DNA from 3 places in the Xanthomonas cerealis pv. cerealis genome. Region 2 is predicted to be linked to each of the others. Evidence: predicted binding sites of a transcription regulator. Region 2 holds the regulator's gene; each other region holds the start of a gene.
What was found. Region 2 encodes HrcA, which represses chaperone genes, less so after heat shock. Its sites were predicted from a motif close to TTNGCACTCNNNNNNNNNGAGTGCNAA; they were not measured.

Region 1: E4A48_RS15240 (co-chaperone GroES) is a predicted target of HrcA. The motif match lies at 5,297-5,323, and genes of this name have one in related genera.
Region 3: rpoH (RNA polymerase sigma factor RpoH) is a predicted target of HrcA. The motif match lies at 2,878-2,904, and genes of this name have one in related genera.

Annotation. Positions count from the first base shown of each region.
Region 1 is NZ_CP038228.1:3,436,028-3,445,921, reverse strand. Features, by position in the region: gene E4A48_RS15265 (FAD/NAD(P)-binding protein) at 1-1,368, shown strand, start outside; gene E4A48_RS15260 (TlpA disulfide reductase family protein) at 1,513-2,073, opposite strand; gene E4A48_RS15255 (protein-disulfide reductase DsbD family protein) at 2,070-4,355, opposite strand; gene cutA (divalent-cation tolerance protein CutA) at 4,360-4,692, opposite strand; partial or broken gene E4A48_RS15245 (endonuclease) at 4,998-5,183, opposite strand; gene E4A48_RS15240 (co-chaperone GroES) at 5,374-5,661, shown strand; gene groL (chaperonin GroEL) at 5,798-7,447, shown strand; gene E4A48_RS15230 (3-deoxy-7-phosphoheptulonate synthase) at 7,905-8,978, shown strand; gene E4A48_RS20625 (hypothetical protein) at 9,018-9,176, shown strand; gene E4A48_RS15225 (GIY-YIG nuclease family protein) at 9,291-9,575, shown strand; gene E4A48_RS15220 (acetyl-CoA hydrolase/transferase family protein) at 9,816-9,894, opposite strand, start outside.
Region 2 is NZ_CP038228.1:1,253,768-1,263,661, forward strand. Features, by position in the region: gene fur (ferric iron uptake transcriptional regulator) at 95-517, shown strand; gene recN (DNA repair protein RecN) at 887-2,557, opposite strand; gene hrcA (heat-inducible transcriptional repressor HrcA) at 2,670-3,728, shown strand; gene grpE (nucleotide exchange factor GrpE) at 3,920-4,441, shown strand; gene dnaK (molecular chaperone DnaK) at 4,591-6,507, shown strand; gene dnaJ (molecular chaperone DnaJ) at 6,679-7,806, shown strand; gene pdxY (pyridoxal kinase) at 7,854-8,762, shown strand; gene E4A48_RS05620 (prephenate dehydrogenase) at 8,759-9,871, shown strand.
Region 3 is NZ_CP038228.1:4,385,753-4,395,646, forward strand. Features, by position in the region: gene ftsE (cell division ATP-binding protein FtsE) at 1-150, shown strand, start outside; gene ftsX (permease-like cell division protein FtsX) at 147-1,094, shown strand; gene E4A48_RS19375 (response regulator) at 1,102-1,944, shown strand; gene ung (uracil-DNA glycosylase) at 1,967-2,695, shown strand; gene rpoH (RNA polymerase sigma factor RpoH) at 2,915-3,793, shown strand; gene E4A48_RS19390 (trimeric intracellular cation channel family protein) at 3,908-4,528, opposite strand; gene E4A48_RS19395 (NAD(P)/FAD-dependent oxidoreductase) at 4,584-5,876, opposite strand; gene E4A48_RS19400 (VanW family protein) at 6,289-6,861, shown strand; gene E4A48_RS19405 (primosomal protein N') at 6,875-9,064, opposite strand; gene E4A48_RS19410 (hypothetical protein) at 9,611-9,894, shown strand, end outside.

The sequences.
Region 1 (9,894 bases), 2.2 Mb from region 2:
TGCGGCAACCTGTTGGCCGCGGCCCTGGCCAGGCAGGGAACGGCCAGCCGGCTGACGTTGATCGGCGTGGCCGATACCTTCGGCCGCGGCATCGCCTATGGCGCAGCGCGGCCGGAACATCTGTTGAACGTGCGCGCCAAGGACCTGGGCGTGGACCCGCAGGATCCGGGCGGGTTCGCCGACGCCTTGCAACTCGACGCCGGGCAGCGCCTGGACTTCCTGCCGCGGCTGCGCTACGGCCGTTACCTGGAGCAGCACCTGGACGCGGCGCTGGCCTCTTCGGCGGTGGAGGTGGCGCGGGTGAGCGAAGAGGCGGTGGCGGTGGAACGCGGCCCGGACGGCTTCCGCATCTTCCTGGCCAATGGCGAGGATGTGGTCAGCGACGTGGTGGTGCTGGCGATCGGCGCGCTGCCGCCGGCGGCGCTGCCCGGCATCGGGCCGCGCCTGGCGGTGCACCGCCGCTACATCGGCTGGCCGTGGCAGGATGGGGTGCTGGACGAGGTGCCGCCGCAGGCGCGGCTGTTGCTGGTCGGCACCGGTCTGACCATGGCCGATGTCGCGCTGACCCTGCGCCGGCGTGGCCATCGCGGTCCGATCACCGCGTTGTCGCGGCGCGGTCTGGCGCCGCAGGCGCACCTGGCCCACCCGGGCGCGCCGGTGACGCTGCCGCCACGCGTGGCGCAGGCGCTGCGCAACCACGACCTCACCGGACTGGTGCGCAGCCTGCGCCAGCTGACCACGGTGGTGGAGGACTGGCGCTGCGTGGTTGACGCGCTGCGTCCGCATCTGCAGCCGTTCTGGAAAGGCCTGGCGCCGGCGGCGCGCTCGCGGTTCCTGCGCCACCTGCGCCCGTATTGGGAAGTGGCGCGGCATCGGCTGGCGCCGGCCGCGGCCACTGCGCTGGCGCAGATGCAGCAACAGGGCCAGTTGCGCATCCGCGCCGGTCGCCTGCTGCGCGCGCGGCTGGGCGAACATGCGGTGGAGGCGGTGATCCGCGACCGCGCCAGCTACAGCGCGCGCACCGAAGACTTCGACGTGCTGATCCGCGCCACCGGGCTGGACACCGACGTTGCCCGCACCAGCCATCCGCTGATCGCCACGATGCGCGATGCGGGCCTGCTGCAGGCCGATCCGCTGGGCCTGGGCTTGGTGGTGGACGCGCGTTTGCAGGTGCGCGACGGCAGCGGCCATCCGGTGGCCGGGCTGTACTGCCTGGGACCGCTGCTGCGCGGCGGCCTGTGGGAAATCACCGCGGTGCCGGAATTGCGCGCCGGCGCGCAGCGCCTGGCCGCGGAACTGGCGGCGTTGGGGCAGGCGTGGGTTACAGGCGGCGGCGTCGGCGGCGAGGCGCAGCGGCAGGCGGTGTAGCGCATCCGATCCAGGCAACGATCCCGATCCCTTGCAGGAGCTTCAGCCGCGACCGGATCTTACCGGTGAAGTCCGGTCGCGGCTGAAGCCGCCCATAGGGGCGAGTGCGTAAACGGGTACAGGAGCGAGTGCGCAAACCAGCACCTACGGCAACTGCGCCCAGCGTTCCGCTTCGCCCGGCGCGAACGGCCCCAGCTTCTGCCGCACGATGCGGCCGTTGGCGTCGATCAGCACGCTGTACGGCAGCAGGCCCTGGGTGTCACCCAGGCGCACGCTGGCGTCGGCCGGGCCGGGGGTTTCCAGCGCGATCGGGTAGGCGATCGGGATCCGCTGCAGGAACGCGCGCACGTCCCGGGGACGGTCCAGGGCGATGCCCAGCACCTGCAGGCCGTCGGCCTGCTGCGCGCGCGCCAGCCGATCGAGCTCCGGCATCTCGCGCACGCACGGTTCGCACCAGCTTGCCCAGACGTTGACCAGCAGCGGGCGGCCGCGGAACTGGGCCAGGGTCAGGCTGCCGCCGTCGAGCGTGGGCAGGCGCAGCGCCGGTGCCAGGTCGCCTGGGCCGGCCGCAACGACGCCTGTGGGCACCGCGCTGTCGCTGGTCGGCGTGTCAGCCGGCCTATGCCACCAGAATTGCGCGGCGAGCAGGCCCAGCGCCGCCGCGATCACCGCCACCGCGAACAGACGCGGCGGCGTGGCCTTCATCGCGAGGCGCGCAGCAGCGCGTCCTCGACCACCGCCTGGCTCAGTACCGGCGGCAGCACGGTCGGCGGCGCGCCCGGGCCGTAGACCACGTACAGCGGCACCCCCACCGCCTTGTGTTCGGCGAGGAAGGCGCTGATGCGCTCGTCCTCGTTGGTCCAGTCGCCCTTCATGTACACCGCATCCACGCGCTTGAGCGTGTCGCGGAAGGCGTCGCTGCTGAACACGTTGCGCTCGTTGGCCTTGCAGGTCACGCACCAGTCGGCGGTCATGTTGACGAACACCACGCGGTTGTCGGTACGCAGCCGGTCAAGCATCTGCGGCGAATACGCCACCGTGTTGCGCTCCACTGTGGCGCCGGGCGGCGCCAGCCGCGTCACGCCCCAGGCCGGCACCAGTGCCAGCAGCAGCAATACGCTGGCCAGGCGCATGCCCGTCTTGTGGCCGCGCCAGCGTGCGCGCTCGAACCACCACAGGCCCAGCGCCAACAGGGTGGCGCCGACCAGCAGCAACGCCACCGCGTCCACCCCGCGCTGCTTGCCCAGCACCCACAGCAGCCAGATCGCGGTCAGGTACATCGGGAACGCCAGCACCTGCTTGAGCGTTTCCATCCACGCGCCGGGCTTGGGCAGGCGCCTGGCCAGCGACGGCACGAAGCCGATCAGCAGGAACGGCAGCGCCAGGCCCAGGCCCAGGGTCAGGAACACCAGCATCGCCATCGCCGGCGGCGCGGTCAGCGCATATCCCAGTGCCGGGCCCATGAACGGGCCGATGCAGGCGCTGGATACCACGCAAGCCAGCACGCCGGTGAAGAAGTCGCCGACCGGGCCGCTGCGCGAGGACAGCGACTGGCCCAGCCCGCCAAGATTGGCGCTGAGGGTGAACACGCCCGATAGGCTCAAGCCGACCACGAACATCAGGTACACCAGTACTGCGACGAAGCCCGGGCGCTGCAGCTGGAAGCCCCACAGCAGGCGCGCGGCGACGGCGATGCCGCCGACCACGGCGAAGGACACCAGCACGCCCAGCGTGTACCACAGCGCATGGCTGCGCGCGCGGCTGCGGCTCTCGCCGCTCTGCGCCACGCCCAGCACCTTCAGCGACAGGATCGGCAGCACGCACGGCAGCAGGTTCAGCACCAGGCCGCCGCCCAGCGCCAGCAGCAGCATCCACAACAGGCTTTGCGGTTCCGCCACCGGCGCGGTGCTGCGCGCGGCGTTGTGCGCCGAGGCATCGGGCGCACTCGCCCCATCGCGCGCGGTCACCGGTGCCGCCGTGTCAGCCGCCGCGACGTTGGCATCGGCCTGGCTGCTGTTCAGCGGGGTGACCAGCAACGGTGCCACCTCGGCCTGGTCGGCGGGGCTGAGCTTGCCCTTGGGCAGCGACAGCTTCACCCGCCGGGTCATCGGCGGATAGCAGATGCCTTCGGTCTGGCAGCCCTGGAAGGTGGCGACCAGGGTCGCTTCGGCGGCATCGGCGCGCTGGCGCTGCAGCGGCACGCTGACCTCGGTCTGGTCGAAATACACCACCACGTTGCCGAAGTGCTCGTCCTGGTGCGAGCGGCCCTGCGGCCAGCGCGGCAGGCCGGTGCGGATGCCCGCCGCGCCTTCCAGTGCCAGCGCGGTGCGGTCGCGATACAGGTAGTAGCCCGGCGCCGGGGTGAAGCGCAGCAGCAGGGTGTTGCCGTCGCCGACGATGGCCTCGAAGCCGAACGCCTGGTCCGACGGTAGCGGCAGGCCTTGCACCGCACCGGCACCGCCGCCGAACAACGGCTTGGCGGCGGGGCCGGCCGCGCCTGGCGCGCTGCCCGGCAGCGGCGAGCCAGCGGCCGCCGCCGCGCCGGCCTCGGCCGCCGGCAGCGCCACCTTGAGCACGCGCTTCTGCGGCGGATAGCACACGCCGGCGTCGGCGCAGCCCTGGTAGCGCACCTCCACCTGCACGCTGGTCGTGGCGGGATCGGCGACGCCGCTCTGCACCGCGTTCAACTCGCCGCGATAGGTTTCCACCTCGCCGAAGTACGGGTCGGTCTTCTTGTGCCCGGCCGGCAGTTGCAGGGTCGGGTTGGGCTTGAAGCTGCTCAGCACGCGCACCGCGATCCGGTGCCGGTACAGGTAGTAGCCGTCGGCGATCTTCCAGTGCAGTTCGATGCGGCCGCGCTCGGGCGCCTGCGCGGTGAGCACGAAGGCCTGATCGACCGGCAGCAGATCCTTTTCCTCGACCGCCAGGGCGGGGAAGGCGGCCAGGGCCAGCAGGCACAGGGCGGCGATACGGTGCAACACGGTCATCGGCTTACGGTTCCTCACGGGTTTCGGCGTACACCCACTGCAGGTAGGCGGGCAGGCCGCCGGCCACCTCGACCTCGATCAGTTCGGGAACGTCGTAGGGGTGCAGTTCGCTCAGCCGCTGTTGCAGCGCGGGGATGCGGTCGGCGGCGGTCTTGATGAGCAGCAGCACTTCCTCGGCCTGCTCCACGGCGTCCTGCCAGCGATAGGTGGCGTGCACGCCGGGCAGGCGGCTGACGCAGGCGGCCAACCGTTCTTCGACCAAGACCTGGGCGATCCGCGCGGCGCTGGCCGGATCGGGGCAGGTGCTGAACAGCAAACGGAGTGGGGGCGAAGACATGCGGCCGACAGTATAGGGACGCCGGCAGGGCTTTGCCGGGCCTGGTTCGGACGTGAGTACAGGTCTGCGGGTGGCTGGTTGCAGGTCGGTGCGCGATGGCCGGAGGCTGGTGCCGGGCTGTGCGACGGCGAACCGATCCGCAGCGGGAAATTCCCTGCGGCCTGGGGGCTGCGCACGGTAGCAGCGGCCCGGCGGCCATCCGCCGCCGAGCCTTCAACGCGGCGCGAGCGCCTGCGGATGGACCCGGGCCACCCGCGGTGCCTGCGGCGCCCTGCGCGCCGCAGTCGGCGCGCCGGAGATTCGCCTCAGTTGAGCCGCTGGCAGCTCGCCGGCTTGGCCGAGGTGAACAGCGAGGAGGTCGCCCACTGCGGGTGGTCGATGAACGGGTTGCGGTTGCCCTGGAAGCTGTTCACCACTTCGTTGCGGGCGCGCTCGGCGGCGTCCGGCGGATTCTGCTGGCTCCACGCGAGCGGTGTCGACAGCAGGCGCATCCGCTGCCGGGCCTGCGGCGGAAACGAAATTTTTTGTCGCCAGCCCTTGAAAGCGCGCCGGCCAGCACCACATCTTGCGCATCCCGGCGTACCGGGTTTTTTCGCGAGCGTTGCTGGCAGTCGTCACATGCGAGTGCTAACATCGCCAGCCTTTCCTAGACCAATCAATCACTTAAGAGGGTCTCTCTCAATGAGCATCAAGCCGCTTCACGACCGCGTCGTAGTTAAGCCGATCGAAGCCGACGAAATTTCCGCCGGCGGCATCGTGATCCCGGATTCGGCCAAGGAAAAGTCCACCAAGGGCGAGATCGTCGCCATCGGCAGCGGCAAGCCGCTGGACAACGGCAGCGTCCGCGCCCCGGCGGTCAAGGTCGGCGACAAGGTCATCTACGGTCAGTACGCCGGTTCCAGCTACAAGGCCGAAGGCGTCGAGTACAAGGTGCTGCGCGAAGACGACATCCTCGCGATCGTCGGCTAAAACGCCGCCGATCGCGGGATCGGGAGTGGGGGTTCGGGATTCGCGCTGCGCTAGCCGCGGCGCGATCCCGGATCTCCGCCGAATCCCGCTCTTGGCCAATCCCTAATCCCCAATCACGAATTCCGGAGTTACACACATGGCTGCCAAAGATATCCGTTTCGGTGAAGACGCTCGTTCGCGCATGGTGCGCGGCGTCAACATTCTCGCCAATGCCGTCAAGGCCACCCTGGGCCCGAAGGGCCGCAACGTCGTGCTCGAGAAGAGCTTCGGCGCGCCGACCATCACCAAGGACGGCGTCTCCGTCGCCAAGGAAATCGAACTGGCCGACAAGTTCGAGAACATGGGCGCGCAGATGGTGAAGGAAGTCGCCTCCAAGACCTCCGACAACGCCGGCGACGGCACCACCACCGCCACCGTGCTGGCGCAGGCGCTGATCCGCGAAGGTTCCAAGGCGGTCGCCGCCGGTATGAACCCGATGGACCTCAAGCGCGGCATCGACCAGGCCGTCAAGGCCGCCGTGGTCGAGCTGAAGAAGATCAGCAAGCCCACCGCCGACGACAAGGCGATCGCCCAGGTCGGCACCATCTCGGCCAATTCCGACGAGTCGATCGGTCAAATCATCGCCGACGCGATGAAGAAGGTCGGCAAGGAAGGCGTCATCACCGTTGAAGAAGGCTCGGGCCTGGACAACGAGCTGGACGTGGTCGAGGGCATGCAGTTCGACCGCGGCTACCTGTCGCCGTACTTCATCAACAACCAGCAGAGCCAGTCGGCCGACCTGGACGACCCGTACATCCTGCTGCACGACAAGAAGATCTCCAACGTGCGCGACCTGCTGCCGGTGCTGGAAGGCGTGGCCAAGTCGGGCAAGCCGCTGCTGATCGTGGCTGAGGAAGTCGAAGGCGAAGCGCTGGCGACCCTGGTGGTCAACACCATCCGCGGCATCGTCAAGGTCGTGGCGGTCAAGGCGCCGGGCTTCGGCGATCGTCGCAAGGCGATGCTGGAAGACATGGCCACCCTGACCGGCGGCACCGTGATCTCCGAGGAAGTGGGCCTGGCGCTGGAGAAGGCGACCATCAAGGACCTGGGCCGCGCCAAGAAGGTGCAGGTCTCCAAGGAGAACACCACCATCATCGACGGCGCTGGCGACAGCTCGGCGATCGAGTCGCGCATCAAGCAGATCAAGGCGCAGATCGAAGAGACCTCTTCGGACTACGACCGCGAGAAGCTGCAGGAGCGCGTGGCCAAGCTGGCCGGTGGCGTGGCAGTGATCAAGGTCGGTGCTTCGACCGAGATCGAGATGAAGGAAAAGAAGGCGCGCGTCGAAGACGCCCTGCACGCGACCCGTGCGGCCGTGGAAGAAGGCGTGGTCCCGGGCGGCGGTGTGGCCCTGGTGCGCGCGCTGACCGCGATCGGCGATCTGAAGGGCGCCAACGAAGATCAGACCCACGGCATCCAGATCGCGCTGCGCGCGATGGAAGCGCCGCTGCGCGAGATCGTCACCAACGCCGGTGAAGAGCCGTCGGTGATCCTGAACCGGGTCAAGGAAGGCACCGGCAACTTCGGCTACAACGCCGCCAACGGCGAGTTCGGCGACATGGTCGCGTTCGGCATCCTGGATCCGACCAAGGTGACCCGTTCGGCGCTGCAGAACGCCGCGTCGATCGCCGGCCTGATGATCACCACCGAAGCGATGGTGGCCGACGCGCCGAAGAAGGACGAGCCGGCCGGCGGTGGCGGTGGTATGGGCGGCGGCATGGGTGGCATGGGCGGTATGGATTTCTGATCCACGCCGGCGCAAGCCGACCTGCAGTCCGCAGTGAAAAAGGAGCCCCGCAGCGATGCGGGGCTTTTTTTTGCGTTTGTGTGGCGGCACGCACACGACGCGATCGGGCGCGAGGTGGCTTTTGAGTCGGGACTCGGGACCCGGAAGAGCCGAGAGCCGACCTGCGCGCGCTAACCTGCCTTGCGAGTCCCGAGTCCCGAGTCCCGAGTCCCGCAGCCACAGTTGCATCAGCAACTGTGGCACTCGCAAAAATCCTGTGCTATCAATGCAACCCATGAACGCCAACCGCAGCTTTTATTTTTGGTACTACGGTTTTCCGATGCCGCTGGCGGAGGAAGGAGTGCGTTCACCCTGAAGGAAACTTCAGCCGCATCCCCGAAAGCCGCCAGCGAACCTGGCGGCTTTTTTCATGCCGCCGGACCTGGCCCCCACCCAGAACCCGACCGAGAGATTCCCCATGGCCCCGCATACCGACGATCTGCGCATCCGCAAGATCGAACCGCTGACCCCGCCCGCCCAGCTGTTGTCGCTGCTGCCCTGCGACGAACAGGCCTCGCAGACCGTCGCTGCCTCGCGCGCGGCGCTGCACGACATCCTGCACGGCCGCGACGACCGCCTGGCGGTGGTGATCGGCCCGTGCTCGATCCACGATCCGGTGGCGGCGATGGACTACGCGCAGCGCCTGCGCCCGTTGCGCGACAGCTACGGCGATGCGCTGGAGATCGTGATGCGGGTGTACTTCGAGAAGCCGCGCACCACGATCGGCTGGAAGGGCCTGATCAACGATCCCAATCTCGACGGCAGCTTCGACATCAACAAGGGCCTGCGCCTGGCGCGCGGCCTGCTGCGCGACATCAACCGCCTCGGCCTGCCGGCCGGCGTGGAATTCCTCGACATCATCTCGCCGCAGTACATTGCCGATCTGGTGGCCTGGGGCGCGATCGGCGCGCGCACCACCGAAAGCCAGGTGCACCGCGAACTGGCCTCGGGCCTGTCGTGCCCGGTCGGCTTCAAGAACGGCACCAGCGGCGACGTCAAGATCGCGGTGGATGCGGTTGGCGCGGCCTCGCATCCGCACCATTTCCTGGCGGTGACCAAGGACGGCCAGACCGCGGTCGCCACCACCACCGGCAATCCCGACTGCCACGTGATTCTGCGCGGCGGCAAGCTGCCCAACTACGACGCGGCCAGCGTCGCCGCCGCCGGCCAGGTGCTGGAGAAGGCCGGGTTGCCGGCACGGCTGATGGTCGATGCCAGCCACGCCAACAGCGGCAAGAATCCGGACAACCAGCCGAAGGTGATCGAGGACATCGCCACGCAGCTGGAAGCCGGACAGACCCGCATCGTCGGCGCGATGGTGGAGAGCCATCTGCTCGGCGGCCGCCAGGAACTGCTCGACGGCCAGCCACTGGTCTACGGGCAGAGCATCACCGACGGCTGCATCGATTGGGACAGCTCGGTGCAGGTGCTGGAGCGTCTGGCGCAGGCGGTACGTGCGCGGCGCCAGGTGCGGTTGTCGCAAGCGGCCTGAGCGTGGCCGAGCGCTGATGCGCAGCGAGCCGAGTGCTCGTTGCGTGTCGCCCAAAAAGACCCGGCCGTGCCGTCGAATCCAAAGGGAGAGAGCTTCTTCATCGACGGCATTCGGCCGGTGGTCAAGTTATGCGCCCGTGCCGTGGCGGCGGTGTGCCGGCGTGTGGCAGCGACCGGCAAGGTGTTCGGGTTGCGTTAAAGCCGGTTGCGCGACGTTTTAGCGCGGCGGCGCCGCCGTATCGGTTTTCCGGGCGCAAAGCGCTGTGGCGCGGCACAAGCTGGCGCAAATCACGCGCCGGCCGATAATGCGTGCATGGCCGACGCCCCGCCCTGGTTCCTGTACCTGCTCGAATGCCGCAACGGCAGCTACTACGCGGGCATCACCCTCGACCTCGAGGCGCGCTATCAGGCGCATCTTCGTGGCGCCGGTGCCAAGTACACCCGTGCCAACCCGCCGCTGCGGCTGCTGGCCAGCCGCGCCTACCCGGACCGTGCCGCCGCCTCGCGCGCCGAATGGGCGCTCAAGCAATTGCCGCGTGCGCGCAAGCTGGCGTTTCTGAGCGAGCCTGACCTGGTGTCCTCGTCCATCGATGCATAGTGGGACGGTGTAGGCTTTGGCGCCGACCGCGTCCGAAGCCTGTCAGCATCGCGGCTCCGCTCGTCGCGACTGAAGTCGCTCCCACAAAGGTCTCGCGGCCAGCGTGCCGGGTGCACTGTGGGAGGGACTTCAGTCCCCGCGTTCCGGTCGCGGCGACTGCGTGACTTCGTTTGTCGCGGCTGAAGCCTACAAAAAAGCGCGGGAGCCGCGGTGCTGGCGCTGCGCAGCGCGCTGGATGGGTCAACCCGCCGCGTGCATGCTTCCGGTGTCCAGCCAGCGTTGGTGCCAGGACAGCGCCTCGGGCAGCAGGTGCGGGGTG
Region 2 (9,894 bases):
TACTGAGGGAAATCGGGTCGATGATACACTCCCGCCGACCGCCGCGACCCACCCCGAGGCAGCTGGCGCTAAACCAGCTATGAACGGAGCCACCATGGAATCCCACGATCTGCGCAAAGTCGGCCTGAAGGTCACGCATCCCCGGATGCGCATCCTGGAGCTGCTCGAGCAGAAGTCGGCGCGTCACCACATGACTGCAGAAGAGATCTACCGCCAACTGCTTGACCATGGCGACGAGATCGGCCTGGCCACGGTGTACCGCGTCCTTACCCAGTTCGAGGCGGCCGGGCTGGTGCTCAAGCACAATTTCGAAGGCGGCCAGGCGGTGTACGAGCTGGACCGCGGCGGCCACCACGACCACATGGTGGACGTGGATACCGGCAACGTCATCGAGTTCGAGAGCGCCGAGATCGAGGAACTGCAGCGCAAGATCGCCGCCGAGCATGGCTACGAGCTGGAAGAGCACTCGCTGGTGCTGTACGTGCGCAGCAAGCGCCCGAGCGCCAAGAAGGGCTGAGCAGACTGGCATGGCGGCGGCATCGGCTTGATGGGTGCTGCGCTATGGGCAGTGGCGCTTGTCGCCGGTTGCCTGAGCTAGAGAAAGTTTCCGGATGGCCTCGGGTCATCGCTACGGTGCTGTTCACAGCCATCGCGTTCACCGTTTCGTGCGTCGCGACTGAAGTCGCTCCCACAAGGGGCGCTCACAGGGCTTGCGGCGAGCCGGTCGGGTGCACTGTAGGAGGGGCTTTCAGCCCCGACCCGACCGATCCGAAGGCTGCAGGTTTCTCCTGCGCTCGTCATCGACGATGGCGCCAAGCCAAGCCGCTCCTGCAACGGCGCAGCAGCACCTCCGCGACGCCGGGTCCTGGGTGCTGTTGGCGGCGTCTCAGCCAGCGGCGCTCTGCAGCAGCCGCTTGGCCGCGGCGCGGGCTTCCTTGCTGACCTCGACCCCGCCCAGCATCCGCGCCAGTTCTTCCTCGCGCTGGCGCGGCGCCAGCAGTTCGACCGAGCTCTGGGTCATGCCCTCGACCGGCGCCTTGCTGACCCGGTAATGGGCGTGGCCCTGGGCAGCGACCTGCGGCAGGTGGGTCACGCACAGCACTTGGCGCTGCGCGCCGAGCGCGCGCAGCTTCTTGCCGACGATGTCGGCGACCGCGCCGCCGATGCCCGAATCCACTTCGTCGAACACCATCGTCGGCACCGCGTCCAGGCCCAGTGCGGCGACCTCGATCGCCAGCGAGATGCGCGACAGCTCGCCGCCGGAGGCGACCTTGCGCAGCGCCCGCGGCGGCTGCCCGGCGTTGGCGGCGACCAGGAACTCGACGCGCTCGGCGCCGGCCGGGTCGGGGCGCTCGGCCTCGTGCGGCTCGAGCTGGATTTCGAAGCGCCCGCCGCCCATGCCCAGTTCGCCGATCAATGCCGTGGTGTCGCGCGACAGCGCCTGTGCGCCGCGCTGGCGGGTGCCGCTGAGCGTGGCGGCGGCGTCGCGCCAGGCCTGGGTGGCGCGGGCGATTTCCGCATCCAGCACGTCCAGCCGTTCGCCGGCCCCGCGCAGACCCTCGACCTCAGCCAGCAGCGCGTCGCGGTGCTCGCCCAGCGTGTCCGGGGTGACACGGTGTTTGCGCGCCAGGTCGTGCAGCCGGCCCAGCTTGCGTTCCATCTCCTCGAACTGCGCCGGATCGGCGTCGAGGTCGTCGCGCACCCGGTCGAGCAGCGCCAGCGCCTCTTCCAACTGGATCGTAGCGCTGTCGATCAGCGCTTCGACCTCGGCCAGGCGCGGTTCGTATTCGCCGACCTTGCCGAGTTCGTGGCGGGTCTGCTGCAGCAGAGCCAGCACCGCCGGCGCCTCGTCGCCATTGAGCCGCTGCGCGGCGCCCTCGCAGGCGCCGATCAGCGCCGCGGCGTGGGCCTGGCGGCGATGGTTGGCGTCCAGCGCGGCGATCGCCGCCGGGGCCAGGTCCTCGCGCTGCAGCTCGGCCAGCTGGTGTTCGAGAAAGCCGATGCGGTCGGACACGTCGCCCTGCGCCAGCAGCGTTTCGCGCTCGCCCAGCAGTGCCTGCCAGCGGGCGGCGGCGGCGCGCACCGCGGCGCGTTCGGCTTCGTTGCGGGCGTAGGCGTCGAGCAGGCCGAGCTGGCTGCCGCGCGAGAGCAGCGCCTGATGTTCGTGCTGGCCGTGGATTTCGACCAGGTGGCCGGCCAGTTCGGCCAGCTGCGACAGGGTCACCGGACGGCCATTGATCCAGGCGCGCGAGCCGCCGTCGGCGCGGATCACCCGGCGCAGCTGGCATTGTTCGTCGTCGTCGAGTTCGTTTTCGCGCAGCCAGGCGCGCGCCGGGGCGGCCTCGGGCACGGCGAATTCGGCCGACAGCTCGGCGCGGTCGGCGCCGTGGCGGACCACGCCGCTGTCGGCGCGCAGCCCGGACAGGAAGCCGAGCGCGTCCACCATCAGCGACTTGCCAGCGCCGGTTTCGCCCGACACCACGGTCATGCCAGGGCCCAGTTCCAGTTCGGTCCCGCGCACGACCGCGAAATCCTTGATCGAGAGATGTGTGAGCATGGGGGTCGCAATCCAGGGCCGCGCAACGCTATCACGCGCGGGTAAGTGGGCCAATCACTTGCCAAGCCGGCATGCAGCCATTATCTAGTGTCCAGTCTCACGGATTGATTGCATGCGCGCCTCCCCGGTCCACTCCTCGCTCGACCCACGTGCCCGGCAGCTGTTGCGCACGCTGATCTCGCGCTACATCCGCGACGGCGAGCCGGTCGGCTCGCAGACCCTGGCCCGCCATGCCGGGCTGGACCTGAGCCCGGCGACGATCCGCAACATCCTGGCCGACCTGGAGGACGCCGGCCTGCTCAGCTCGCCGCACACCTCGGCCGGGCGCATTCCCACCGCCACCGGCTACCGGGTGTTCGTCGACAGCCTGGTGCAGATGCGTCCGCCGGGGGAGGGCGAGGTGGCGCGGCTGCGCGCGGAGATGAGCAACGCCGCAGGCACCCAGGCACTGCTCGGCAGCGCCTCGGAGCTGCTGTCGGCGATGACCCACTTCGTCGGCGTGGTCAGCGCGCCCAAGCGCGAGCAGTTCGCGTTCCGGCATATCGACTTCGTGCCGCTGGACGCGCGCCGGGTGCTGGCGATCCTGGTGTTCGCCGACAACGAGGTGCAGAACCGGGTCATCGAACCGCGCAAGGCCTACGAGCCGGCCGAGCTGGAACGGGTGGCCAATTATCTGAACGCGCATTTCGCCGGGCGCGCGCTGGCCGACATCCGCGCCAGCCTGGTGCGCGACCTGCGCCATGCGCGCGACGAGATGGAGCTGCTGCTGGCACACAGCGTGGAGCTGGCCGAGCAGGCGCTGGCTCCGGCCGGCGACGACATGGTGCTGGCCGGGCAGACCAAGCTGATGGGGGTGCAGGACCTGTCGGACCTGGAGCGGCTGCGCGAGCTGTTCGAGATCTTCGCCAGCAAGCGCGAGATCCTGCAACTGCTGGAGCGCACCATCCGCGCGCCGGGGGTGCGCATCTTCATCGGCGAGGAAACCGGGGTGGTGCCCCTGGAGAGCGTGTCGCTGGTCACCGCGCCGTACATGGCCGGCGGCCAGGTGCTGGGCGTGCTGGGCGTGATCGGCCCCAAGCGCATGGACTACGACCGGGTGATCCCGCTGGTGCAGACCGCCGCCGAAGTGCTGGGCGCGGCCCTGGACCCGACCCCACCGAGCGAACGCTGACCGCCAAGCGCCCGCACAGGGCCAGCGCCAGTCCCTGCTTTCCGCCAGCCAGCCAAGCCCCAGGCCGCGTGTCCCCCTCCAGGGTCCCCGGTCCCGAGTCCCGAACACGCAACACAGCATCTTGAATCCGCCGCACACGCCCACATAGGTGGTGCGGTAGGGCGGGTGTATCTCCCGCCAGGGAACCGGAAATGAACCAAGATCACCCTGAATTCGATTCTGAACACCTCTCCGAGGCACAGCAGCCGGCCTCCGATCCGCTACAGGCGGAGATCGAGACGCTGCGCAGCGAGCTGGCGCTGGTCAAGGCCGACACGCTGCGCGAGCGCGCCGACCTGGAAAACCAGCGCAAGCGCATCGCCCGCGACGTCGAACAGGCGCGCAAGTTCGCCAACGAACGCCTGCTCGGCGACCTGCTGCCGGTGTTCGACAGCCTGGACGCCGGCCTGAGCGCCGCCGGCAGCGAGCCCAGCCCGCTGCGCGATGGCCTGGAGCTGACCTACAAGCAGCTGCTCAAGGTCGCCGCCGACAACGGCCTGACCCTGCTCGACCCGACCGGGCAGCCGTTCAACCCGGAGCACCACCAGGCGATCAGCCAGGCCGAGGCCGACGGCATCGCTCCGGGCCACGTGGTGCAGGTGTTCCAGAAGGGCTACCTGCTCAACGAACGCCTGCTGCGGCCGGCGCTCGTGGTGGTCGCCAAGCACGATTGACGCGCGCCGCCGGTGCGCGGCGCCTGAATCGGGCGCGGCCGCGGCGCAACGCTAATTTGCGGTGATGGCTTGAATGACCTGCGGCCATCCCTATATCCGAACCAGACCCCGGCAGCGGCCGGACACCAGAAATTTTCAGGAGTCATCCAATGGGCAAGATCATCGGTATCGACCTGGGCACGACCAACTCGTGCGTGGCGATCATGGACGGCGGCAAGGCCCGCGTCATCGAAAATTCCGAGGGTGACCGCACCACGCCCTCGATCGTGGCATACACCAAGGACGGCGAAGTGCTGGTGGGCGCCTCGGCCAAGCGCCAGGCGGTCACCAATCCGAAGAACACCTTCTACGCGGTGAAGCGCCTGATCGGCCGCAAGTTCACCGACGCCGAAGTGCAGAAGGACATCGGCCTGGTGCCGTACGGCATCGTCCAGCACGACAACGGCGACGCCTGGGTGGCCACCGCCGACGGCCGCAAGCTGGCCTCGCAGGAAATCTCCGCGCAGGTGCTGGAGAAGATGAAGAAGACCGCCGAGGCGTTCCTGGGCGAGACCGTCACCGAGGCGGTCATCACCGTGCCGGCGTACTTCAACGACAGCCAGCGCCAGGCGACCAAGGACGCCGGCCGCATCGCCGGCCTGGACGTCAAGCGCATCATCAACGAGCCAACCGCCGCGGCGCTGGCCTACGGCCTGGACAAGGGCAAGGGCGGCGACCGCAAGATCGCGGTGTACGACCTGGGCGGCGGCACCTTCGACGTTTCGATCATCGAGATCGCCAACGTCGACGGCGAGAAGCAGTTCGAAGTGCTGGCCACCAACGGCGACACCTTCCTGGGCGGCGAAGACTTCGACAAGCGCGTCATCGACTATCTGGTCGAGGAATTCAACAAGGATCAGGGCATCGACCTGCGCAAGGATCCGCTGGCGCTGCAGCGCCTGAAGGATGCGGCCGAGCGAGCCAAGATCGAGCTGTCGTCCTCGCAGCAGACCGAAGTCAACCTGCCGTACGTCACCGCCGACGCGTCGGGCCCGAAGCACCTCAACATCAAGCTGACCCGGGCCAAGCTCGAGGCGCTGGTCGAGGATCTGGTCAAGCGCACCATCGAGCCGTGCCGCACCGCGCTCAACGACGCCGGCCTGCGCGCCAGCGACGTGACCGAGGTGATCCTGGTCGGTGGCCAGACCCGCATGCCCAAGGTGCAGCAGGCGGTGTCGGAGTTCTTCGGCAAGGAACCGCGCAAGGACGTCAACCCCGATGAGGCCGTGGCGCTGGGTGCGGCGATCCAGGGCGGCGTGCTGGCCGGCGACGTCAAAGACGTGCTGCTGCTCGACGTGACTCCGTTGAGCCTGGGCATCGAGACCCTGGGCGGCGTGTTCACCAAGATCATCGAGAAGAACACCACGATCCCGACCAAGGCTTCGCAGACCTTCTCCACCGCCGAGGACAACCAGTCCGCGGTCACCGTGCACGTGCTGCAAGGCGAGCGTGAGCAGGCCCGCTACAACAAGTCGCTGGCCAAGTTCGACCTGTCCGGGATCGAGCCGGCGCCGCGCGGCCTGCCGCAGGTGGAGGTGTCCTTCGACATCGACGCCAACGGCATCCTGCACGTGTCGGCCAAGGACAAGAAGACCAACAAGGAACAGAAGGTCGAGATCAAGGCCGGCTCCGGCCTGTCGGACGACGAGATCCAGCGGATGGTCGCCGACGCGGAAGCCAACCGCGAGGAAGACAAGAAGTTCCACGAGCTGGTGCAGGCGCGCAACCAGGCCGACGGCCTGATCCACGCCACCCGCAGCGCGATCACCGAGCACGGCAGCAAGGTCGGCGGCGATGTGATCGGCAAGGTCGAGTCGGCGCTGGCGGACCTGGAAACGGCGATGAAGGGCGACGACAAGGGCCAAATCGAGGCAAAGACCAAGGCGCTGGAAGAAGCGGGCCAGTCGCTGTACGCGGCCGCGGCTGCCGGCGAACAGCAGCCGGGCGCCGCCCCGGGCGGCGCGCAGGCCGCCGGCGACGACGTGGTCGACGCCGAGTTCACCGAGGTCAAGGACGACAAGAAGTAAGACCGGGACTCGGGGCTCGGGACCCGGGACTCGGCAAGGCGACTTGCCGGGTCCCGATGTTTTCCGGTGCCGCCATTTTTTTCCGGTCCTGCCGTTATCGCCTGGAGTAGCTGCTTTGAATCACTTCCCCTTCCTGCCGGGTCCCGAGTCCCGAGTCCCGAGTCCCGATCTATGAGCAAACGCGACTACTACGAAGTGCTGGGCGTGGCCCGTACCGTCAGCGACGACGAGCTCAAGAAGGCCTATCGCCGTTGCGCGATGAAGCACCACCCCGATCGCAACCCGGGCGACCACGCCGCGGAGGCCGCGTTCAAGGAGTGCAAGGAGGCCTACGAGGTCCTGTCCGACGGCAACAAGCGGCGCATGTACGACGCGCACGGCCATGCCGCGTTCGAGCACGGCATGGGCGGCGGTGGCGGTCCTGGCGGCCCGGACATGGGGGACATCTTCGGCGATATCTTCGGCAACATCTTCGGCGGTGCCGGTGGCGGCGGCCGTGCGGCGCGGCGCGGCGCCGACATCGGCTACGTGCTGGAACTGGATCTGGAAGAGGCGGTGGCCGGGACCGAGCGCCGCATCGACATCCCGACCCTGGGCGAATGCGAGCACTGCCACGGCAGCGGTTCGGAAGACGGCAAGGTCGAGACCTGCAGCACCTGCCAGGGCCGCGGCCAGGTGCGGATCCAGCGCGGCATCTTCGCGATGCAGCAGAGCTGCCCGCATTGCGGCGGGCGCGGCCAGATCGTGCAGAACCCGTGCGGCATCTGTCACGGCGCCGGCCGCGTCGAGGAAACCAAGGTGCTGTCGGTGAAGATTCCGCCTGGCGTGGACAACGGCGACCGCATCCGCCTGTCCGGCGAAGGCGAGGCCGGTCCGGCCGGCACCCCACCTGGCGACCTGTACGTGGAGGTGCGGGTGCGCGAGCACGCGATCTTCCAGCGCGACGGCGACGACCTGCACTGCGAAGTGCCTATCCGCATTTCCCAGGCCGCGCTCGGCGACACCGTGCGCGTGGCCACCCTGGGCGGCGAGGCGGAGATCCGAATCCCCGCCGAAACTCAGACCGGCAAGCTGTTCCGGCTACGCGGCAAGGGCGTGCGTTCGGTGCGCAGCCGCAGCGAAGGCGATCTGTATTGCCGCGTGGTGGTCGAAACCCCGGTCAACCTCACCGCCGACCAGCGCAAGCTGCTGGAACAGTTCGAATCCACCTTCAACGGCGAGGACGCGCGCAAGCATTCGCCGAAGTCGGCGACCTTCATCGACGGTGTCAAGGGGTTCTGGGACCGGATGACGTCGTGAGGTGCTTGGGACTCGGGGTCCCGAGTCCCAAGCGTTAAACTGCGGCGATGACGCTATCCGCCGAAAGCCATCTGATCCACGGCCGTCGCCAGCGCCCCGACGGGCCGGTTCCGGTCGATGTCATTTCCGTGCAATCGCAACTGGTCTACGGCCATGCCGGCAACAGCGCGGCGGTGCCGCCGCTGCGTGCGCTGGGCTTGCGCGTGGCCGAGATCCCGACCACCTTGCTGAGCAATGCGCCGTTCTACGCCACGCTGCACGGCAAGGTGCTGCCGGCAGACTGGTTCGCCGAGCTATTGCTCGGCGCCAGCGAGCGTGGCCTGCCGCAGCGCGCACGGATGCTGGTGTCCGGCTATTTCGGCAGCGTCGGCAACGGCACGGCGTTCGCCGATTGGCTCGACACCACGCTGCCGCAGTGCCCGGCGCTGCGCTACTGCCTGGATCCGGTGATCGGCGATACGCATACCGGGCCCTACGTCGAGCCGGGGCTGGAGCGCGTGTTCGCCGAACGCCTGCTGCCGCATGCCTGGCTGGTCACGCCGAATGCGTTCGAACTCGGCCGCCTGACCGGCCTGCCGGCGCTGGCCCAGGACGATGCCATCGCCGCGGCGCGCGTGTTGCTGGCGAGTGGGCCGCAGTGGGTGCTGGCGCACAGCGTCAGCGGCGACGCGGGCCAGCTGGTGACCCTGGCGGTGAGCCGCGCGGCGGTTTACCGCTGGTGTTCGCCGCTGTTGCCGGTGGACGTGGCCGGCACCGGCGACGTGCTGACGGCGTTGCTGGTCGCGTTCCTGTTGCGCGGCGATGCATTCGAGCTGGCGATCGGCCGTGCCATCGCCGGCGTGCATGCGGCGCTGGAAGCAACCTTGGCCAGTGGCTACGAGGAACTGGACGTGCTCGCCGCCGCGCCCGCGGCGCTGGCCACGCCGCTGCGCTTCGCCACCGAGCGTTTGGCGTGAGCCTGCGCCCGGTCGTCGGCATCGTCGGCAGCGTCGGCGCCTATGGCCGCTGGCTGAGCCGGTTCTTCCGCGAGCGCATGCACTTGGAGGTGATCGGCCACGATCCGGCCGATCCGCAGTCGCTGGACCCCGACGTCTTGCTGCAACGCGCGCATGTGCTGATCTTCTCCGCGCCGATTCGGCACACGCCGGCGCTGATCGGCGACTACGTGCGCCGCGCCGCCGGGCGCGAACACGGGCAACTGTGGCTGGACGTGACTTCGGTCAAGCGCGAGCCGGTGGCGGCGATGCTGGCCTCGCAGGCGGAGGTGGCCGGCCTGCATCCGATGACCGCGCCGCCGAAATCGCCGACGCTCAAGGGCCGCGTGCTGGTGGTGTGCGAAGCGCGGTTGTCCCGCTGGAGCGCGTGGCTGCAACAGCTGTGCACGGCGCTGGAAGCCGAATGCGTGCGCAGCACGCCCGACCACCACGACCGGGTGATGGCGTTGGTGCAGGCGATGGTGCACGCCAGCCATCTGGCCCAGGCCGGCGTGCTGCGCGCGCATGCGCCGACGCTGGGATCGCTGGAGGCGCTGATGCCGTATCGCTCGGCCTCGTTCGAACTGGACACCGCAATCATCGCGCGCATCCTGGCCTTGAATCCGGCTATCTATGAAGACATCCAGTTCGGCAACCCGCATGTCGGCGGCGTGCTCGATGGCTTGATCGCGCAACTGGCGCGGCTGCGCGGGCAGGTCGCGTGCGGCGACGATACGGCGCGCGCGCAGTTCCGCGCCGAGTTCCTCGACGCCAACCGCCATGCTCTGGGCGAGGCGGCGATCGCGCACGGCAACTACAGCTACGAACGGGTCGGTTATCTGCTCGCCGATCTGACCGAACAGCTGGCCCTCAGCGTCTATTTGCCTGAAGACCGCGCCGGATCGCTACGCAGTTTGCTGTACGTGTTCGAACGCCACGGCGTCAGCCTGGCGTCGATCCATTCTTCGCGCACACCGGCCGGCGAGCTGCATTTCCGCATCGGTTTCGATCCGGCGACCGTGACCACAGCATTGGACGCGGCAGCGGCGGAGATCGACGCCAGCGGCATCGGCCGGGTGTTGCCGCGCTAGCCAGCGGTGTTGCCCCTGAAGCC
Region 3 (9,894 bases), 1.5 Mb from region 2:
CAGCTGTTCGCCGAATTGCCGGCGCGCGGCACCAGCGTGCTGGTGGTCAGCCACGACCTGGCGCTGCTCAAGCAGATGCGCAAGCGCGTGCTGATCCTGGACCACGGCCGCCTGGCCGACGACATCTCTCCACAGGACCTGGCCGAATGAGTACACGCAATGCCGGCGGCGGCGCCGCGCCCTCGCGCCTGGGCGTGTGGTGGGACCACCACTTGCACAGCATCGTCTACAGCCTCGGCCGGGCCATGCGCAAGCCGTGGGCGACGCTGCTGACGATGGCAGTGATGGCGCTGGCTTTGGCGCTACCGTTGGGGCTGTCGATCGCGCTGGACAACCTCAAGCAGTTCGCCGGCAACGTGCAGCAGTCGCGCGACATCAATGTGTTCCTGAAGACCGGGGTCGATGCCGCCGCGGCCAATGCGCTGGCCGCGACCTTACGCGGCCGCCCCGACGTCGCCGCGGTGGCGCTGCGCACGCCCGAACAGGGCATGGCCGAACTGCGCGACAGCGCCGGGCTCGGCGATGCGCTGGACGCGCTCGACGACAACCCGCTGCCGACCCTGCTGATCGTTACCCCGGCCGCGGCCGACGACGCGCAGCTGGCGGCGGCGCTGAGCGCGCTGCCGCAGGCCGACCTGGTCCAGCACGACGCGCTGTGGCGCAAGCGCCTGGACGGCTGGCTGCGCTTCGGCGAGCGCCTGGTGCAGGTGCTGTCGGTGCTGCTCGGCGCCGGCGCGGCCTTGGTGGTCGGCAACACCGTGCGCCTGGACATCCAGTCGCGGCGCGAGGAAATCGGCGTGCTGCAGTTGCTCGGTGCCAGCGACGGTTTCATCCGCCGCCCGTTCCTGTACCTGGGCGCCTGGTACGGCTTCGGCGCCGGGGTGCTGGCGCTGGGCCTGATCGCCGCGTCCGGGCTGGCGCTGGGGCCGCCGCTGGCGGAACTGGCCGACAGCTACGGCAGCCATTTCGCGCTGCTCGGGCTGGACGCCTTGCACTCGGGGTTCGTGTTGCTCGGCACCCTGTTGCTGGGCTGGCTCGGCGCCTGGCTGGTGACCGGCCACTTCCTGCGCCAGACGCGTCCCACCGATACCTGAGGCGCACATGTCCCGGCACGAGCTCAAGCACCTGATCAGCGACGCCCCGCGGGTGATGGTCGTGGACGGCTCCAAGCTGGTGCGCAAGCTGATCGCCGACGTGCTGCACCGCGAACTGCCGGACGTGGAAGTGGTCGGCTGCGCCAGCATCGCCGAGGCGCGCGGGGCGCTGCAGGCCGGCCCGGTGAACCTGGTCACCACCTCGCTGGCGCTGCCCGACGGCGACGGCTTGGCCCTGGCACGCAGCGTGCGCGAGGCCGCCGGCCAGGCCTACGTGCCGGTGATCGTGGTTTCCGGCGACGCGCAGCAGCACCTGGTCGAACGCCGCTTCACCGAATACGTCACCGACTATTTCGACAAGGCGCTGGGCCACGAGGCGCTGGCGACCTTCATCCGCGGCTACGTGCAGCCGCAGCCGGTGGCCGGCGCTACCATCCTCTACGTCGAGGACAGCCGCGTGGTGGCCGAGGCGACCAAGCGCATGCTTGAGCGCCAGGAACTGCGCGTGGTGCACGTGCTGACCGCCGAGGACGCGTTCGCGCTGCTGACCGCCGAATCGCTGGGCCGCACCACCCGCCGCATCGACCTGGTGCTGACCGATGTCACCCTGAAGGGCGAACTCAATGGCCGCGACGTGGTGCAGCGCATCCGCATCGACTTTGCCTACGGCAAGCGGCGCATGCCGGTGCTGGTGATGACCGGTGACAGCAATCCGCACAACCAGTCCGAGCTGCTGCGCGCCGGCGCCAACGATCTGGTGCAAAAGCCGATCGAGGAGCGCCTGCTGGTCACCAAGGTGCTGTTCCAGCTGCGCCTGGCCAAGCTCAACGACACTGCCGTGATCCTGTGACCGATCGATCTGCCGAACCTGCATGAGCAACGAAGACGACACCCGGATACAACTGGAACCCTCGTGGAAGGCGCAGATCGGCGACTGGCTGCTGCGCCCGGAGATGCGCGAACTGGCCGCGTTCCTGCGCCAGCGCAAGGCCGCCGGCGCACGCATCTTCCCGCCCGGGCGGCAGATCTTCGCCGCGTTCGACGCGACCCCGTTCGCGCAGGTCGAGGTGGTGATTCTCGGTCAGGATCCGTACCACGGCTACGGCCAGGCGCACGGGCTGTGCTTCTCGGTGCTGCCCGGGGTGCCGGTGCCGCCGTCGCTGCTGAACATCTACAAGGAGATCGAGGACGACCTGGGCATCCGCCGTCCCGATCACGGTTGCCTGCTGCCGTGGGCGCAGCGCGGCGTGCTGCTGCTCAATGCGGTGCTGACGGTCGAGGAAGGCCGCGCCGGTGCGCATCAGGGCAAGGGCTGGGAAGGCTTCACCGATCATGTGGTGGAAACCTTGAACCGCGAGCGCGAAGGCCTGGTGTTCCTGCTGTGGGGCAGCTACGCCCAGGCCAAGGGCAAGGTCATCGACACCCGCCGCCACCGCGTGCTGAAGGCGCCGCATCCCTCGCCGTTGTCGGCGCACCGCGGCTTTCTGGGCTGCAAGCACTTCTCGGCGGCCAACGACTACCTGCGCCGCTGCGGCGCCGCGCCGATCGACTGGAGCCTGCCGCCGCGCGCGGCGCTGGATGCGGCCGCGGGCGGCGGCTGAACCGTGATTCGACGGCGGCGTCCAAGGTGCGTCGCGTCTACGCAAATTTCGCAGGACTGGTGCTAGTTTTGGTGCTCGTAACCGGTTACGCCTGCTTTCCTCAGTGTTCCAGTGGCTTCTGTCACAGTCCATTCTCTGGGGCGAATGTTGCATGAATAGAACGCAGGAACTTTTTACTGTACCCAGCAGTCTAGTTAGTTGACTGCTAAGATGAGCCCTATGAGCCAGACCATCCCTGCCACCGCGCTGGTGGCCAACAATCTTCCGATCCCCAGTCCGCTCGGTTCGCTGGATGCCTATATCGGCGCCGTGCACCAGATCCCGGTGCTGACCTCCGAAGAGGAGCGCGCGCTGGCGGTGCGTTATCGCGACCAGGAAGACCTGGATGCGGCGCGCGAGCTGGTCCATTCGCATCTGCGCTTCGTGGTCCACGTGGCCCGCGGTTACAACGGCTACGGCTTGCCGCTGGGCGACCTGATCCAGGAAGGCAACATCGGCCTGATGAAGGCGGTCAAGCGCTTCGACCCGGAAATGGGCGTGCGCTTGGTCAGCTTCGCGGTGCACTGGATCCGTGCCGAAATGCACGAGTACATCCTGAAGAATTGGCGCATCGTCAAGGTCGCCACGACCAAGGCGCAGCGCAAGCTGTTCTTCAATCTGCGCAAGTCCAAGACCCGCCTGGGCTGGATGAACGCGGCGGAAGTGACCGCGGTCGCCAAGGACCTCAATGTGTCCGAGCGCGAGGTGCTGGAGATGGAGTCGCGCCTGTCCGGTCGCGACATTGGCTTCGATGCGCCGTCCGACGACGACGACGACCACGCGCCGCCGTCGCCGGCTGCCTACCTGACGGCCGCCGAGGAAGATCCTTCCCAGGTCTACGAGCGTGCCGACAGCGAAGACAACCAGCTGCAGCTGCTGCGCGAAGGCCTGGCCGAGCTGGATGCGCGTTCGCGCGACATCATCAAGCGCCGCTGGCTGGATGCCGACAGCAAGATCACGCTGCAGGAGCTGGCCGACGAGTACGGCGTGTCCGCCGAGCGCATCCGCCAGATCGAAGCCAACGCGCTGAAGAAGATGAAGGCGTTGTTCGTGGCGTGAGGGTTGCGCCCAGTTGCGGACGATCGATCCGCCAAGCAAGAAGGCCCGGTTTTCCGGGCCTTTTTCGTTGCGCCAATGCATGCGGAGCCGCGGTGCGGACCCGCGCGTTGACGGTCACGGCTCCGGCGGCGGCCGCGCCACCGGCAGATGCCAGCCGTAGCGGATCGCCATGAAGCGCAGGCCGAAGCACAGCGTGGCGCCGATCGCCAGGCCCCATGGCTGCGGCAGGTGCAACGCATGCGCCGCGGCGACCACGCCGCCGCCGAGCAAGGCCGCCACCGCGTACAGCTCGGCCTGCAGCACCACCGGCGTGCGTACCACCAGCAGATCGCGGACGATGCCGCCGCCGATGCCGCTGAGCATGCCGAGCAGGGTCGCGCTGAGCGGACCCAGGCCGAACGCCAGCGCCTTGCTGGTGCCGTACACCGCGAACAGCGCTAGACCGAGCGCGTCGAAGAGTTGCACCGGGTTGCGCAGGCGCTCGACCGTGTTGTGGCTGTAGAAGGTCAGCAGCCCGGCCAGGCAGGCAACGCCGAGGTAGCGCGCATCGCCGAGCGCGGCCGGCGGGGTGGCACCGATCAGCACGTCGCGGGCGATGCCGCCGGAGACCGCGGCCGCGCACGACAGCACCAGCACGCCGAACAGGTCCAGGCGGTGGCGCACGCCGACGGTGGCGCCGCTGATCGCGAACACGAAGGTGCCGAGCAGGTCGAGCAGGAACAGGAAGGTCGCCAAGACGGCACTACGCAGCGGCAAAGGGCGGCCAGGATCGCAGCCCAGCCGCAGGGTGTCACGCGGCCGCTGGCGGCTCCGGTGCGGCCGCGCGCGCGTCGTCGCCGAGGATGATGCGCGCCGCGCGCTGGTAGCTCCAATACGCCCAGGCCCAGTTGAGCAGCACTACCAGGCGGTTGCGGAAGCCGATCAGGAAGAACACGTGCGCGGCCAGCCAGAACCACCAGGCCAGCAGGCCGGACAGCTGCAGCCGGCCCAGGTGCACGATCGCGGCCATGCGCCCGATGGTGGCCAGGTTGCCGTAGTCGGCATAGCGGAACGGCGCGTCGCCGGCTTCGCCGCGCAGCCGCTTGGCCAGGTTCCCGGCGACGTGCCGGCCCATCTGTTTGGCGGCCGGTGCCACCCCGGGCACCGGCTTGCCGTCGCCCTGCTGCAGGGCGGCCAGGTCGCCGGCGACGAAGACTTCCGGATGCCCGGGGATGCTCAGATCCGGCTGCACCTGCACCCGGCCGCTGCGGTCCAGCGGCACGTCCAGGGTCCGCGCCAGCGGCGAGGCGGCCACGCCGGCGGCCCAGACCACGGTGCGCGCGGGCACGAAGGTGCTACCCAGGCGGTAGCCGTTGGCGTCGATGTCGGCCACCGGCACGCCGGTCAGCACGTCCACGCCGAGCTTTTCCAGTTGTTTCTGCGCCTTTGCCGACAGCCGTTCCGGGAACGAGGCGAGCACGCGCGGGCCGGCTTCGATCAGCCGCACCCTGGCCTCGGCAGGATCGATGCGGCGGAATTCGTGCTTGAGCGTATGCCGCGCGATTTCGGCCAGGGTGCCGGCCAGTTCCACCCCGGTCGGGCCGCCGCCGACGATGGCGAAGCTGAGCCAGGCCGCGCGCGCGGCGGGGTCGCTCTCGGCTTCGGCGCGTTCGAATGCCAGCAACAGGTGGCGGCGCAGGTGCAGTGCGTCGTCCAGGGTCTTCAGGCCGGGCGCGTGCTTGGCCCACTCGTCATGGCCGAAGTAGGCATGAGTGGCGCCGGTGGCGACCAGCAGGTAGTCGTAGTCCAGCGTCTCGCCGCCGGCCAGGTGCACCTGCCGCGCCTGCTTGTCCAGGCGCACCACTTCGCCCAGGCGCACTGCTACGTTGTCCTGCTTGCGCAGGATCTGGCGCAGCGGCGCGGCGATGTCCGGCGACGACAAGCCGGCGGTGGCGACCTGGTACAGCAGCGGCTGAAACAGGTGGTGGTTGCGGCGGTCGATCAGGGTGATGCGCAGCGGCGCCTTGGCCAGCGCACGCGTGGCCCACAGTCCGGCGAAACCACCGCCGACCACGATCAGGCGCGGCACGGGCGGGTTAGCCATGCAGGACTCCAGGGGCAGGCAAAGACGAGGCGCAAGCGGCTGTCGGAATGCTGGCGACGGCCGCGGACGCTGCATCCGCGCGGTGCAGCGCAACGCCGCGATGCAGGCAGCGCTCGCGGCGCCGTGCAGGAACTGGGGGCTGGAACGGCATGCGCCTATAGTAGCGCGATGGCAGGCGCAGGCAGGGATGCGGTGTGCGCATGGGAATACGAGCGACAGCGACGGAGTGGCTTCTTGTTTGGCCCGCCGCGGCGACGCCGTCGCGCATGGGGGGCCTGCTGTTCGCGCTGAAGACCCGCGTGCTGCGACTGCGCCGCGCGCTGCGCGATCTGCGCGGCGGACCGCGCCGGCATCGCCGCGATGCGGGACTGGCGATCGCCGCTGCGGCGGTGTCCGAATCGGTCACCGCGTTATGGCCCGAGTCGGAGGAAACGTCGCCGCTGCTGGTCGCCGGCAAGATCCACAACCTGCGGGTGGCGCGCGGGCGCTGCACTGGGTCGAAGTGCCGGTTGGCGCCGCCTTCAGTTTCTGGCGGCAATTGGGCCGGGCCACGCGCCGGCGTGGGTTCGCCGCCGGGCGCGAACTGTGCGAAGGCTGCCTGGTGCCGTCGATCGGCGGCGGCCTGTGCCAGCTGTCCAATGCGATTTACGATGCGGCGCTGCGCCAGGGCCTGCATATCGACGAGCGGCATCGGCATACGCATGTGATCGCCGGTTCGCTGGCCGAGCGCGACCGCGACGCGGTGGTGTTCTGGCACTACGTCGATCTGCGCCGGCGCGCACACACGGGATCCGCCGCACCTGGCTGGTGGAAGAGGACTGGCCGGAATTCGCCGACGACCGCCAGCGCCGCATGCAGCCGGGCGATCGGGTGCTGGCGCTGCGCCGGACCAGCCTTGCCGTGCTGCAGGCGGCAAGGCTGCAACGCTGGCGATGCGGTCGCGTTGCGCTCTCAGCTCCTGGAAGCGCTGCCCGCGCCGTGCTGAGAACGCGCCCGGCTCAGTACAGATCCTGCGGATCCACATCCAGCGACCAGCGCACCCGACGCGCCTGCGGCAGCGCATAGATCGCCGGCACGGCCGCGTCCAGCACCGCATGCAGCGCGCGTCGCGTCGGCGCCGACAGCAGCAGCTGGGTACGCTGGAAACCGGCGCGGCGCGGCATCGGCGCCGGCATCGGCCCGAAGCGCTGCACCTCGGCCTGCTCCGGCAGCAGCGCGCGCACCGCGCTGAGGAAGGCGTTGGCGTGTTCGACCTGCTTGGCCTCGGCGCGCAGCAGTGCCAGGTACGCGAACGGCGGGAAGCCGGCCGCTTCGCGCTGCGCCAGTTCGGCCTCGGCGAAGGCGTGGTAGCCGCCGTGCACCAGGGTCTCCAGCAGCGCATGGCCGGGATGGTGGGTCTGCAGCCACACCTCGCCCGGGCGCGCGGCGCGGCCGGCGCGGCCGGCGACCTGGATCAGCTGCTGCGCCAGTTTCTCGCTGGCGCGGAAATCTGCCGAGAACAGCCCTTCGTCGATGCCCACCACCACCACCCGGGTCAGCTGCGGCAGGTCGTGGCCCTTGGCCAGGATCTGCGTTCCGACCAGGATGCCGGGCTGCGTGCCGAGCGTGGCCAGCTGCGTCTCCAGCGCGTCGCGGCGCTGGGTGGTGCCGCGATCGATGCGCAGCACGGGGACGTCGGGGAAGGCCTGCAGCAGGCGTTCTTCCAGGCGCTCGGTGCCGATGCCCTGCGGCTGCAGCGCCAGGCTGCCGCAATCCGGGCAGGCCAGCGGCGCCGGCTGGCGCGCGCCGCAGTGGTGGCATTGCAGGCGCCGGCCGCCGGCATGCACGGTCATCGGCGTGGCGTGCAGCGGGGTGCTGCAGCGCTGGCACGGCGCGGTCCAGCCGCAGTCGTGGCACAGCAGCACCGGCGCATAGCCGCGGCGGTTCTTGAATACCAGCACCTGGCCGCCGTCGGCCAGCGCGCTGCCGATCCCGACCAGCACCTCCGGCGACAGGCCGTCCTGCAGCGGGCGCTTGCGCACGTCGAGCACGCGCACCGTCGGCGGCCGCGCCGCGCCAGCGCGGCGGGTCAGGCGCAGGTGCGCGTAGCGGCCGCTGGCGGCGTTGTGCAGGCTTTCCAGCGACGGCGTGGCGCTGCCCAGCAGCACCGGTACGTCCAGCGCCTTGCCGCGCACTAGGGCGAAATCACGGGCGTGGTAGCGGATGCCGTCCTGCTGCTTGTAGCTGCCGTCGTGTTCCTCGTCGATCACGATCAGCCCGGCCTGCGGCAGCGGCACGAACACCGCCGAACGGGTGCCGACCACCACCCGCGCCTCGCCGCGCCAGGCCGCGGCCCAGACCCGCGCGCGTTCGGTGTCGGTGAGTCCTGAATGCAGCGCGTGCACCGGCACGCCCAGGCGCGCGCGGAATCGCGCCAGGGTCTGCGGGGTCAGGCCGATCTCCGGCACCAGCACCAGCGCCTGGCGGCCGCGCGCCAGGCAGGCGGCGATGGCCTGCAGGTAGACCTCGGTCTTGCCACTGCCGGTGACACCGTCGAGCAGGAACGGGGCGAAGCCGGCTGCGGCGACGACGGCGTCGATTGCGGCCTGCTGTTCGTCGTTCGGGCTGGGGCCGGGCTGCGGCTGCGGCGCCGCGCTGCTGGCCGGCACCGCAATGCGTTCGGCGAAGTCGCGCTTGGCCAGGCTTCGTGCGGCGCTGCGCCAGTCGTCCATGGCCTGGTCGAGCCGGTCTTCGTCCATGGGGCCGTCCGCCAGCAGGGCGGCGAAGCGGTGCGGGCGGGTGCCGGAGCGGGCGCGGTGGCTGGCGCCGGCCTCGGTCAGGCGCCAGGCCCAGGCGTGGGTGTCGGGCAGCGCCTCGCCGCGGCGCAGCGTCACCGGCAGCGCGGTCGCCAGCACTTCGCCCAGCGGCGCATGGCTGTAGCGGGCCAGCCAGTGCAGCGAGTCGGCCAGCTCGCCATGCAGCAGCGGCACCGGGTCCAGCCAGGCCAGCGCCGCGCGCAGGCCCTCGCTGTCGGCGACCTGGCCGAGCGCGGCGACCACCCCGCTCAGCTCGCGATTGCCGAACGGCACCCGCAGGCGGCGCCCGATGTCGCCGACGCCGGCGGCGACATCGGGCGGCGGCAGGTAGTCGAACAGTTGCGGCAGCGGCAACGGCAGGGCGACGCGGAGGGTGGCGACAGGGAACGGCATAAGTCCTAGTTTAGCGGCCGGGGGACGGGGGCCAGTGCTCCCCCGGCGGGGGCGGCGAGGGGCGCCAGTTGCGGGCGATAGCTGTTCGTAAAGTGATAAACAAGTCGTAAATAGCTGCCCCGCTTGGAGAATCGATTTTATCCACACCCGCTGTGGATAAAGCTGTGCATGAAAGGGATGCTCCACGCCGTGAAGACGGATTCACAAGCCTCTGCCACAAGTTGGACAAAAAAGCGCCACTCCAATAAATGCATTTAATAACAGTCACTTAGCCGTGAAACATGGCTGCAACATGATTTTGCGGGGGCTTGACAGGAGGCGTTGGACGTCCCTGCCGCGGCTTGTGCACAACCCGCTGCCGCGATCTGCCCGGCTGGCGCCTGAAGCGGCCGATCGGCGCGCCGTTGTCAAGCGCGCGGCGCGGCGGCCGCCTCGCTATCATCGCGCCGATGATGGAGTTCCGATGACCGCCGCGCCCCCCTCCGACGGCGTGGTCGCCCCCCCGCCCTGGCCGCCTTCCTGCGCGGCATCGAACGCCGTGCCGCGGTGCTGGCCGAGTTGCAGAGCGGCAGCGTCGAGCGCGGCGCGCCGGCGCTGGCCGCGGCGATGCGCGCGTTCCGCAGCCATGCCGCGACCCTGCCGATGGCCGACTGGCCGCTGCACTTCTGGAAACTGCTCGCGGCCGTCCCGTCGCTGCGCCAGATCGTGACCGCCGCCCGCAGCGGCTGGCCGCTGCCGCTGGCGCACCTGGGCAAGCTGACCGCCGCCGACCGCCTGGCGCTGCTGCTGCGGATCGTGGCCGGACTGGACGAGCCGACCGCGGCGCAGGT